Regions from separate parts of the Streptomyces sp. NPDC008001 genome, predicted to be linked through region 1. Evidence: riboswitches for the same ligand, from Rfam matches in the RefSeq annotation. Region 1 holds a riboswitch; the other holds the start of a gene.

Region 1 (3,894 bases):
GAGGGATTCGACGGATCCTGCGGAAGCGATGACGGGACCATGCCGGTCCCGGGCCGGTTCTCTCCGCTCTCTCTGCGCGGGCAGGGGCGGTGCCCCCGGCGGAATGAACCGCAGCCCGCCGGGCACCCCGTCCTCGATCAGCCGCAGCAGCGCGTCCGTGTCCGCGTGTTCCTCGATCAGATCGCCCAGCCGGTCCAGCTGTTCCTCGCGCAGGGCCGCGAACGACGTGTCCGGTGCCGGGACGAACGCCCGCCCCGCCGCCTCCGCGACGCGCCGCAGGAACGCCCGGCGGAACCCGTCGCTCTCCAGCGAGCCGTGCCAGTGCGTCCCCCACACCGCGCCCACCCGGCAGCCGTCCAAGAACGGCTCGTCGCCGCCCCGCACGTCCGCAACGCCGTGGTGGATCTCGTAGCCCTCCACGGGCTCGCCCAGCGCCGTGCCGACCGGTCTCGCCAGCGTCTTCTCCGCCGCGAACCGCACCCGCACCGGCAGCAGGCCCAGCCCCTCGACCGTGCCCGCCTTCGACTCGACCTCGTCGTCGATCCGCTCGCCCAGCAGCTGGTAGCCGCCGCAGATCCCCAGGACGGGCAGGCCCTCCGCCGCGCGCCGGGCCAGGGCGTCCGCGAGCCCGCGCTCGCGCAGCCACGCCAGGGCGCGCACCGTGCCGCGCGTGCCCGGCACGACCACCAGGTCGGCGTCGGCGAGCTCCTCCGGGCGGTCCACGAAGCGCACGACCACGCCGGGCTCGGCGGCCAGCGCGTCCACGTCCGTGAAGTTCGACATCAGCGGCACCGCGCACACCGCGACCCGCAGCACGTCCGCGCCGTGCGGCGGGGCCACCACCGACTCGCGCACCGCGCCCCGCAGCGAGACCCGCAGGCCGTCCTCCTCGTCGATGCCGAGGCCGTGCGCGAACGGCAGGACGCCGAACGTCCGCCGGCCCGTCAGCCCGTACAGCATGTCCAGGCCCGGCTCCAGCAGCGACACGTCGCCCCGGAACTTGTTGACGACGTAACCCGCTATCAGCTCCTGGTCCTCCGGCGACAGCAGCGCCGTCGTGCCGAAGAAGGACGCGAAGACGCCGCCGCGGTCGATGTCACCGACCACGACCACGGGCAGCCGGGCCGCCCGGGCGATGCCCATGTTGACGATGTCGCTGCGCCGCAGATTGATCTCGGCCGGGCTGCCCGCGCCCTCGCAGATGACCGCGTCGTGCGTGCGGCGCAGCTCCTCCAGGCAGTCGGTCACCGTGCCGAACAACTGCTCCTGGCGGCCCGCGTGGTAGCCGCGGGCGCTCAGTTCGCCGACCGGCTTGCCCATCAGGACGACCTGGCTGCTCCGGTCGCCGCCGGGCTTGAGCAGGACGGGGTTCATGAGCGCGCTCGGCTCGACGCGGGCGGCCGCGGCCTGCATCGCCTGCGCGCGGCCTATCTCCGCGCCCTCGCGCGTCACGAACGAGTTGAGCGACATGTTCTGCGCCTTGAACGGCGCGACCTTGACGCCCTTGCGGACCAGCCAGCGGCAGATGCCGGCCGTCACCACGCTCTTGCCCGCGTCCGAGGTGGTGCCGGCCACCAGCAGGCCCCCGCCCCGCGGACCCGCGGGCCCGCTCCTGTCAGCCGTCACCGGCTCCTCCTTGCCGTCATAAGCAGACTGCCCACTGTGCGGGCCGCAACTGCCGTTCCCAGGGCCAGCAGTGACACCCGGCGCGAGAGGCGCACCGCGCGTTCGATGTCGGCCGACACCACGGGGCGGTTCTCCGCGCCCAGCACGGGGCGGTGCTCGGTCCGGCCCGCGTAGGCGAGGGTCCCGCCGAGCCGCACGCCGAGCGCGCCCGCGAACGCGGCCTCCACCGGGCCCGCGTTGGGGCTGGGGTGGCGGGACGCGTCGCGCCGGGCCACCCGCCACGCGCCGCGCGGGTCGGGGCCCGCGAGGACGGCGAGGGCGGCGGTCAGCCGGGCGCCGGGCCAGCCCGCCACGTCGTCCAGGCGGGCCGAGGCCCAGCCGAAGCGGCGGTAGCGGGGCGACTTGTGGCCGACCATGGCGTCGAGCGTGTTCACGGCCCGGAAGCCCACCAGGCCGGGCACGCCGCCGAGCGCGCCCCACACGAGGGCGCCGACGACGGCGTCGGACGTGTTCTCGGCCACGGACTCCACGACGGCGCGGGCGATCTGCTGCCCGTCCAGCGCCTGCGGGTCGCGGCCGCACAGGTGCGGCAGGCGCTCGCGGGCGACCTCCACGTCACCGGCGGCGAGCGCGCCCCCGATGGCGCGGGCCTCCCGGCCCAGGGACGTCCCGCCGAGCACGGCCCACGTGGCGGCGGCCGTCAGCGCGACCTCGGCGGTGCGGGAGCGGGAGGCGCGTACGGTACGGGCCAGCAGCGCGGCACCGGCGACCGCGCCCCCGGCGCACACGAGGGTGTGCAGGGCTCCGCGGCCGCGGTGGTCGCGCCACAAGCGCTGCTCCACGGACAGGGCGGCGCGGCCGAACGCGGCGACGGGGTGGCCGCGGCGGGGGTCGCCCAGCACGCGGTCACCGAGGAAGCCGAGGGCGGCGCCGCACGCGAAACCGATCGGATCGGCACGCATCGGCTCAGACCGCCGTCACGCCTCGGCGGGGGAAGGGGGCTGGGAGGGGCGTTCGGTGGCGGGCGCCGGGCATGACGATGTGTCCTCACTCAGGGTCCGCGCCCTGGCTCGACGTGACCGGCGACCAGAGTCTCCTGGCTCCCGGATCCGCGCCGCCCCGGCCTTCCGGCTCGCTGCCGTGGCCGTCCTGAGGGGAGGCGCTCCCCGGTGACAGTGGCGGGACCGCGCCGGATTCGCACCGGCTTCCTCTGCTGTCGCCGTTTGGCTCCGGAAGTCCACCATGCGCCGCGGGCGCCGTCAACTCACGTCTGACCTGGTCCGAACCCTCGCTCACGCCTCCGTCCGCGGGTACGCGAACGGCCGGGCCCCGTAGGAGACCCGGCCGTCCGGAGACGAGCGCGGCGCTTACGCCACGATCAGGTAGATGCCGTAGCCCACGGCCGCCGCGCACAGCGCGAAGCACGCGTAGGCCCCGGAGCGCGCGAGCACACCGGCGCCCGCACCCGTCTCCGGCGAGCCCCCCGTGCGGGGCGCCGTGCCCATGATGCCCAGGGTGAAGATGCCCACCAGGCCGACCGTCACCACGAGGCTGACGCCGAAGACCTGGCCGAAAGCCGCCCAGTCGATGTGCATGCTGTTTCTTCCTTGCCTTAGCTCGCCGCGGCGGCGGCAGGAGCCCGCCCGGCCTCGGGGGAGGGAGAGACCGCGGCGGCCAGGGGGCCGGCCGGCGGCGGGGCGACGGCCTGCAGGGCCGCGGTGACGACACCGGCCGGCTCGGCGGCGGGCTCGGTGCCGCGCTCGTCCAGGTCGCCGTGGGTGACGGGCTTGCGGCGCGAGGCCATCCAGATCGCGCCGGAGACGGCCAGGCCGAGGACGGCGACCGCGGCCACGCCCCAGTCGCCCTGGTCGGCGAGGAAGGCGGCGCCACCGGCGACCAGGCCGGCCGCGGGCAGGGTCAGGCCCCAGGCCAGGACCATGCGCCCGGCGGTGGACCAGCGCACGACGCCGCCCTTGCGGCCGAGCCCGGCGCCCATGATCGAGCCGGAGCAGACCTGGGTGGTGGAGAGCGCGAAGCCGATGTGCGAGGAGGCGAGGATCACGGTCGCGGCGCCGGTCTGGGCGGCGAAGCCCTGCGCGGGCTTGATGTCCGTGAGGCCCTTGCCGAGGGTCTGGATGATGCGCCAGCCGCCCAGGTACGTACCGAGCGCGATGGCCAGGCCGGCCGAGACGATGACCCACAGCGGCGGGTCCGCGTGCGGCGCGACGACGCCGCCGGCGACGAGCGCGAGGGTGATCACGCCCATCG
Region 2 (3,894 bases), on a different contig from region 1:
AGCGGCAGGCACATGATCGCGTACCAGGGCAGGCCGGCGGCGGCGCCGCTCCCCGCCATCACCATCAGCGTGACCTCGGTGGCCGTGTCGAAGCCGAGGCCGAAGAGGAAGCCGAGCGGGAACATCTGCCCGGGGCGGGTGATGGAGCGGGTGAAGCGGCCGAGGATGCGGTTCATGAAGCCCCGCGAGTCCAGGTGCTGCTCCAGCTCGGCCTCGTCGTAGCGGCCCTCGCGCATCGCGCGGAAGACGCGCATGATGCCGGCGAGGGCGACGAGGTTGAGCGCGGCGATGAGGTAGAGGAAGCCGCCGGAGACCGTGGTGCCGACCAGGCCGAGCGTCCGGTGGGTGGTGGACCCCTCGTCCATCAGCTTCCCGGCGAGCCGGGTGCCGCCCGCCACCAGCAGCGTCAGGAGGACCACGACGCCGGAGTGGCCGAGCGCGAACCAGAAGCCGACCGACACCGGGCGCTTGCCGTCGGCCATCAGCTTGCGGGTGGTGTTGTCGATGGCGGCGATGTGGTCGGCGTCGAAGGCGTGCCGCATGCCGAGGGTGTAGGCGGTGACGCCGAGGCCGGCGCCGTAGACCTGGGAGCCGACGGTGTAGTGGCCGGGGGCGACGAGCAGGTAGAGCACGCCGAACGCGACGACGTGCAGGGCGGCGACGACGGCCAGCAGGCCGGCGGTCCGCACGGTGTCCTGGCGGCGCCAGTGGAAGGCGGCCGCGGGGCCGCCGGGAGAATCGGTGGGTCGGGACATCTTGGGTTGAACGCTCCAGCACCTCGTGGACCATTTGCGAGATGCCGTGGCCGGTCTCCTGGCTTACGGGTCCGTTCGCGCCCGTCCCCGCCTTCCCGGCAGCCGGCTGCGGCCAGTGGCTCCGCGCGCCGTGGGGCGGCGCGCGGAACGGGACGGTCACTCCCCGATCACAGTGGCGAGGGCCGCTCCGGACTGGGACCTCGACGGTCCTTCACCGGTCTTCCCGAACACCACGGCCGGGTCACTGTAACGCTCGGGGGGCCTTGACGCGAAGGTTCCGCAGCTGCGAGGAGTTTGCAGCTGCCGGGGGCGGGGTGGGGGAGCACGACCTGGGGAACGGTGCGCCGTCCCGGCCGGGCCGGGGTCAGGCCTCCCGCGGGCCGTCCAGCGCGCGGCCGCCGAAGCTGCCCTCGCCCTCGGACGCCTCCTGCCACCAGGCCTCCAGGGCGGCCTGGTCCATGCCCGCCCACACGGGCGTGGCCCGCACCTGCGCCCGGCCGAGCCGGCGGCCGAGGTCCACCACCGCGCGGCCGGCGGGCGACCGCGCGGCGTCGTAGGCCGCCACGGCCTCCGCCCAGCTCCCGGCGGAGGCCAGGCAGCGCTCCAGCACCGCGGCGTCCTGCAGCGCCTTGACCGCCCCGCTCCCGGAGTGCGGCCGGGCGACGGCGGCCGCGTCGCCGACGAGCACGAGCCGGCCTTCCCCGTAGTGCGGCACGCACAGGTCGTAGACGGGCTGGACGTAGGTGGCGTCCTTGGGCGTGCGCCGGACGACCTCCTGCCAGTACGGCGGGAAGTGCGCGTCGACGACGGCCCGGTGCTGGTCCGTCAGCGCGTCGGGCACCTCGCCCGGCGGCAGGCCGGCCGCGTCCTTCAGGGACAGGCCGTGGGCCGGGTCGGCGGGCACGGCGTAGAAGACCCAGTTGGCGCCGGTGCCGGTGCCGCCCGGCCCCGGGATGCGGTAGACGATCATGTGGCCGCCGGGGAAGGCGACGGTGGCCGCCTCGTCGCGCGCCCACGCGCCGGGCGGGCCGGGCAGTTCCTCCTCCGGGAGCACGCCGCGCCACGCCAGGTATCCGGCGTAACCGGGCACCGTCGCGTCCCGGGTTGCGGCCCGGACGACGGAGCGGTACCCGTCGGCGCCGACCACGAGGTCGAACCGCTCCTCGCGGCCGCCGGCGAAGCGCAGCACGGCCCCGTCCGGCCCGGGCAGCACCTCTTCGACCGCCGTCCCGCGCTCGTAGGCGACGGAGGAGGGTATCCGCGCCCGCAACCCCTGCCAGAGCGACCCCCAGTTGTACGAACGGAACCCGAACGGCAGCGTCCCGATCCTCCGTCCGGCCCTGTCCGCGCCCTCCCGGACGATCCAGGGGCGCGAGGCCAGCCGCACCCAGGGGACGGCCGGGTCGAGGTGCCCGGCCGCCACCAGCTCGGCGTGCCGCCGTTCGTGGACGGCCAGGCCGACGCCCCGGTCCTCCAGCCCCGCGGCCGCCCGCTCGTACACCACCACCTCGCGGGCGCCCGCGCGCGCCGCGGCGAGCGCAGCCGCGCACCCCGCGATGGACCCGCCCACGACCGCCACTCGTCCTGCCTGCATCCCCAGCCCCTCCCCTTGCTTCTGGCACCTCGTGCCACTTCCGTCACGGGCGGAACCTACTCCGCCGGTCCGGCCCCCGTCACCGGCGTGTCGGAACGGTGGACGGAGCCGACACGCCGGTGCTACCAGTGCACTGAACGCATAATCAGGTCAGCCGGACCCCATCCGGCACGAGAAGGGGCTGACCGCCATGGCAGACACGGCAGGCAGGGCAGACACCGGAAGACAGCCGGACGACCGGGTCGGCTTCGTACGCCGTATCGGGCTGTTCCAGGCCACCGCCATCAACATGAGCCAGATGTGCGGCATAGGCCCCTTCGTCACCATCCCCCTGATGGTCGCGGCCTTCGGCGGCCCGCACGCCGTCATCGGCTTCGTCGCGGGCGCCGTGCTGGCCCTGGCCGACGGGCTGATCTGGGCGGAGCTCGGCGCCTCGCTGCCGGGGGCGGGCGGCAGCTACGTGTACCTGCGCCAGGCCTTCCAGTACCGGACCGGGAAGCTGATGCCGTTCCTGTTCGTCTGGACGATGATGCTCTACTTCCCGCTGGCCCTGTCGACGGGCGTCATCGGCTTCGTGCAGTACCTGACGTACCTCTGGCCGGGCATGACGCAGACCCAGGGCGACCTCACCGGCCTGGTGCTGATCGCCCTCGTCGTCGTGCTGCTGTGGGGCCGGGTGGAGAACATGGCCCGGATCACCACCGTGCTCTGGTGCGTGATGATCCTCTCCGTCGTCCTCGTCATCGTCGCCGCCTACACCCACTTCAGCGCGGATCTGGCCTTCACCTACCCGTCGGACGCCTTCGAGCTGACTTCGAGTCACTTCTGGATCGGGTTCGCCGCGGGCCTGACCATCGGCATCTACGACTACGGCGGCTACAACACCACCGCGTACATGGGCGCCGAGATCAAGAACCCCGGGCGCAACATCCCCCGTTCCATCATCTACTCCATCCTCGGCATCATGGCCATCTATCTGCTGCTGCAGATCGGCACCCTGGGCGTGGTCGACTGGAAGGACATGCTCGACCCGGACAACCCCGCGTCCTCCTCCATCGCCTCGGCCGTGATGGAGACGACCTGGGGCAAGGGGGCGGCGGACGCCGTGACCGTGCTCATCCTCGTCACGGCCGTCGCCTCGGTCTTCACGGGTCTGCTCGGAGCCTCCCGGATCCCGTACAACGCGGCCCGGGAGAAGGTCTTCTTCCGGCCCTTCGGCATCCTGCACGCACGCCACCGCTTCCCCGTGCTGGGCCTGCTGTCCATGGGCGGGATCGGCTGCGTGGGCTTCCTGATAGGGCGTCACACGGATCTGGCGACGCTGATCCAGCTGCTGCTGACGGTCGTGGTGCTCGTCCAGGCACTGGGGCAGATCGCGGCCGTCACGGTGCTGCGGCGGCGCCAGCCCGCGCTGCGGCGCCCGTACCGGATGTGGCTCTACCCGCTGCCGAGCCTGGTGGCGCTGGTGGGCTGGCTCGTCATCTACGGCTACGCGGACCGCAATTCACCCGGCCGGCACCCCATCGAATGGTCCCTGGCCTGGGT

The links. A riboswitch is a leader RNA that binds a small molecule or an ion and turns the genes downstream of it on or off. The one in region 1 is predicted to bind cobalamin.
Region 2: another riboswitch for cobalamin. It lies ahead of ACFZCD_RS20470 (HoxN/HupN/NixA family nickel/cobalt transporter); the one in region 1 lies ahead of ACFZCD_RS16300 (cobalamin biosynthesis protein).

The regions. Positions count from the first base shown of each region.
Region 1 covers NZ_JBIBIZ010000005.1:491,003-494,896, forward strand. The annotation lists gene ACFZCD_RS16295 (cobyric acid synthase) at 1-1,626, opposite strand, end outside; gene ACFZCD_RS16300 (cobalamin biosynthesis protein) at 1,623-2,588, opposite strand; cobalamin riboswitch at 2,716-2,838, opposite strand; gene ACFZCD_RS16305 (hypothetical protein) at 2,994-3,221, opposite strand; gene ACFZCD_RS16310 (anion permease) at 3,239-3,894, opposite strand, start outside.
Region 2 covers NZ_JBIBIZ010000007.1:314,678-318,571, reverse strand. The annotation lists gene ACFZCD_RS20470 (HoxN/HupN/NixA family nickel/cobalt transporter) at 1-755, opposite strand, end outside; cobalamin riboswitch at 786-1,005, opposite strand; gene ACFZCD_RS20465 (FAD-dependent monooxygenase) at 1,120-2,349, opposite strand; gene ACFZCD_RS20460 (amino acid permease) at 2,540-3,894, shown strand, end outside.